2 regions of the Inediibacterium massiliense genome follow, and region 1 is predicted to be linked to the other one. Evidence: riboswitches for the same ligand, from Rfam matches in the RefSeq annotation. Region 1 holds a riboswitch; the other holds the start of a gene.
The links. Region 1 has a riboswitch for S-adenosylmethionine ahead of BN2409_RS11375 (phenylacetate--CoA ligase family protein). Riboswitches for the same ligand answer to the same signal wherever they lie in the genome.
Positions count from the first base shown of each region.

Region 2: another riboswitch for S-adenosylmethionine. It lies ahead of metK (methionine adenosyltransferase); the one in region 1 lies ahead of BN2409_RS11375 (phenylacetate--CoA ligase family protein).

Region 1 covers NZ_LN876587.1:595,760-597,970, reverse strand. Annotated here, with positions in the region: gene BN2409_RS11375 (phenylacetate--CoA ligase family protein) at 1-1,232, opposite strand, end outside; SAM riboswitch class I at 1,337-1,454, opposite strand; SAM riboswitch class I at 1,542-1,660, opposite strand; gene BN2409_RS11370 (GNAT family N-acetyltransferase) at 1,774-2,211, opposite strand, start outside.
Region 2 covers NZ_LN876586.1:500,998-503,208, forward strand. Annotated here, with positions in the region: gene BN2409_RS06200 (tRNA 2-thiocytidine biosynthesis TtcA family protein) at 1-404, opposite strand, end outside; gene BN2409_RS06205 (COG2426 family protein) at 583-1,050, shown strand; SAM riboswitch class I at 1,117-1,218, shown strand; gene metK (methionine adenosyltransferase) at 1,313-2,211, shown strand, end outside.

The sequences.
Region 1 (2,211 bases):
TTTGGTCTAACACCAAGATGTGCCTTTATTTTATTAGAAATTCTATGAGCAATTTCCTCTTTATCTATCAATGAACTATTTGATTTTTCAATTTCCACTCTAAATTTTGTAATATGGTTTTCATTAAATACAAAGATCCTATATTCTCCTGTAGTATCTTTATCATTTCTTACAATAAATTCAATATCACTTGGAAAAACATTCACCCCTGCTGCAATAAACATATCATCTAATCTTCCTACTACATGAATTCTTTTATGAGTTCTTCCGCATATACATGGTTTAGACGTATATGTCACAATATCTCCTGTTCTAAAACGAATCATAGGTCTTGCTTTCTTTTTAAGAGTAGTAAGTACCATCTCGCCTCTTTCTCCATCGGCTACAGGATTTAATGTTATAGGATCTAATACTTCCAATAAAATTTGGTCTTCAGCCAAATGGAGTCCATCTTTTGCTTCACACATTCCTGCACAAGCTCCAAATATATCTGAAATACCATAAAAATCAAAAACATCTGCTCCCCAAAGTTTTTCTATTGCACTTTTTGTTACATCAATAGAGCCTCCTGGTTCTCCTGCTACAATAATTTTTTGAATAGATAAATCTTTTGCTGGATCTATACCTTGTTTTTTGGCCGTTTCTCCTAGATACCACGCATAAGAAGGTGTGGTCCAAATTGCTGTTGGTTGAAACTCTTTTAAAATAAACAAAAGTCTATCAGATGGAAGAGTTCCTGCCCAAATACATAAAGCTCCAAGATTTTGTGCTCCTATTACATCTGGTCCCCCAACAAAAAGGGAGAAATTTAATGCATGGACATATCGATCCGTTGATCTCATACCTACTCCCCAAAATAACCTGCTCTCTATATCTTGGAATTGTTCAAAATCTTCCTTCGTAAATGGACTTACTGTAGGAACTCCAGTAGAACCGCTAGATGTAGACATAAATACAATCTCTTTTTCATCAACTGCACACATATCCCCTAAAATAGGCTTTTTCTTTTGCCTTTCTCTTTCTACTTGTTTATTTACAAATGGAAATTTCCTCAAATCGTCTAAAGTTTTTAAATCCTCAGGTTTCACACCTACTTGATCAAAAGACTCTTTATAATATGGAGAATTTTCATAGGCAAACTTAATTTCATTTCTTAATTCTTTAAGTTGATAATCTTCTAATTCTTCTCTTGTTAAAGTTTCAATTGCTTCATTCCAGTATTTTCCTTCCATTTGACAACCTCCTAGGTATTTGTTTGAATTCTTCAAATTGATTTAGCGTATTTTTTACTCCATAAAAAAAGCTGCTTCATAAGAAAGCAGCTTTTTAAGATACTTTCTTATCTATCAGAATGAAACACATTCTGCAGGATTTAGCACATTTCTTAGATTTCTTACAATCTAAGTTGTTGCTGGGCTTCATTGGGCCAGTCCCTCCGCCTCTCTTGATAAGAATTTTATTATTTAATTTATTTTGTCGATGCATCAACAACAAAAGTCCTCTTCTGATATCAGAAGAGGACTCAATATATATACTTCCTCCTCTTATCTATCAGAATGAAATCACATTCTGCAGGATTTAGCACATTTCTTAGATCTCTTATAGTCTAAGTTGTTGCTGGGCTTCATTGGGCCAGTCCCTCCACCTCTCTTGATAAGAGTATACTATTTAGTTTCGAAACTTAAGATTAATGGAATTATAACAAAAGTACTTAATTACGTCAATACTATTTTTGAAAAAAGTACAAATTTTTCCTATGCATAAAATATCTCATTAGGATACAAACTGTAAAAATTCATCCATAGAAATAGAATATTGAATTTCTTTTAGTAATTCTTTATCTTGTGTAAAACCTACTTTTTTAAAAGCTTTTCTGGATCGTTTGTTTTTAAAATTAATTTTTGCTATTACTTCCTTTGCTCTCCAATTGAAAAATGCTTGTTTAAGCCCTTCAAAAATTGCATTTGTACCTAAACCTTTTCCCCATTCTTTTCGCTCTCCAATAACTACTACTATTTCTACATTTTCCTTTTTAGGTACAAGTCTTAAAAATCCTATAGGTTCTTTTTCATCTTTGGTAATCATAAAAAAGCTTCCATTTTGATTAAATAAATGAGTAAGAATAGGCATATTAATTCTATGAATCATCTGCTGAATACTTTGATTTACATTATGTTTTTCATTTAAATATTGAGTTACTTCATGGTCCTT
Region 2 (2,211 bases), on a different contig from region 1:
GCATCATCTCCATGATGTCCTAGTGCAAGCTTTGTCACACCATTTTCTTTACAAAGAGAGTGAAGTTTTCCACGCCTCATACGAGCGCAAAGGCTACATGGATTTTTTTCTTTTCGATCTTCAAATACAATTTTTCCTATATCTGTATGTTGTACGATATAAGGGATTTCTAATTCTTTGCAAAAATTTTTTATAGGAGAAATATCAAAATTATCAAATCCTAAAGTAAGGGTAAAAGCTTTAAGCTCATATTTTACAGGGGTAAATCTTTGAAAAAGCTTTAAGGCATATAAAAGAGCCATGCTATCTTTTCCACCTGAAACACCTACTCCTACTATATCTCCATCTTTAATCATATTAAAATCTAAAACAGCTTTTTTAACATATCCTAATATTTTTCTCATCATAAAATCCTTTCTCTTTTACCATAGTAATTACTATATGAAAAATTATAGCCAAATAAACAATAAATACATATTAAATTCTTGTTACAAACAAATATATCTTCATAAAAAATAAAAAATCATATATAATGATAATAGAAAATAGAAACTTGTTGAAAGTAGAAAATGAGGACAAAAAATGAATACAATATTAGAAATTTTATCGAATGAAGTCATGGTATTATTAGTATCAGCTATGCCAGTAATGGAACTTAGGGGTGCAATTCCTATAGGAGTTTCTCTAGGAATGACTCCTATGCATGCAATGATTATAGCACTTATAGGGAGTATGATTCCAGTGCCTTTCTTACTTCTTTTATTAAAACCGATTTTTAAAAAATTAAAAGAGAATCCATCATGGAGAAAACTTGTGGATTGGATTACAAAAAGAACCCTTAAAAAGACAACAACTATTTATAAATATAAAAGCTTGGGACTTCTTTTATTTGTTGCAGTCCCCATACCAACAACAGGGGTATGGACAGGTTCTGTAGCAGCATCTTTATTAAATATTCCTTTTAAGCATGCATTTCTTTCCATATTTATTGGGAATTGTATTGCAGGATTGATCATTACTACACTTAGTCATGTTGCAGTAAATATGTAGATAGAGTTGACTTTTGCAAATGTATGTGATAGAATTTTTTCGACAAAATAAAATATCAATCTTGATGCCTTATCAAGAGTGGTGGAGGGACTAGGCCCGAAGAAACCCGGCAACCGGTATGCAACGCGGTGCTAAATCCTACAGAAATGATTTTCTGGAAGATGAGGACAAATGAAATCTAACCTCTTCTTAAGTGTGAAGAGGTTTTTGTTTATATTTTTAGGGTAAAATAATAAACATAATGAATCAAGGAGGGATACAAATGGCAAAAAGATTATTTACTTCAGAGTCTGTTACGGAAGGACATCCAGATAAAATCTGTGACCAAGTTTCAGATGCGATTTTAGATGCTATTTTTGAAAGAGATCCAAATGCACGTGTTGCAGCCGAAACTTCAGTAACAACAGGCCTTGTATTAGTATCAGGAGAAATTACTACAAATTGTTATGTTGATATTCCAAAGGTAGTAAGAAAGACAATAGAAGAAATAGGATATACTCGTGCAAAATATGGATTTGACTGTGACACATGTGCAGTACTTACAGCTATTGATGAACAATCTAATGATATAGCAATGGGTGTAAATGAAGCATTAGAACGTAAAACAGGAACAATGAGTGATGAATTAGAAGCGATAGGAGCAGGAGATCAAGGAATCATGTTTGGTTTTGCTTGTAATGAGACACCAGAACTTATGCCTATGCCTATTGCACTTGCTCATAAATTAGCAAGAAGATTAACAGAAATCAGAAAAAATGGTACACTAGATTACTTACGTCCAGATGGTAAAACACAAGTTACAGTAGAGTATGTAGATAATAAGCCTGTAAGAGTCGATACAGTAGTTATATCTACACAACATAGTCCAGAAATAAGCCAAGAGCAAATTAGAAAAGATTTGATAGAACATGTGGTTCGCAAAATTATACCTCATGAGTTATTAGATGAAAAAACAAAATATTATATCAATCCAACAGGAAGATTTGTAATTGGTGGACCACAAGGGGATGCAGGGTTAACAGGAAGAAAGATCATTGTAGATACTTATGGTGGATATGCAAGACATGGCGGAGGAGCTTTCTCAGGAAAAGATCCAACAAAAGTAGACCGTTCTGCAGCTTATGCAGCAAGATATGTAGCGAAAAATATTGTAGCAGCAGG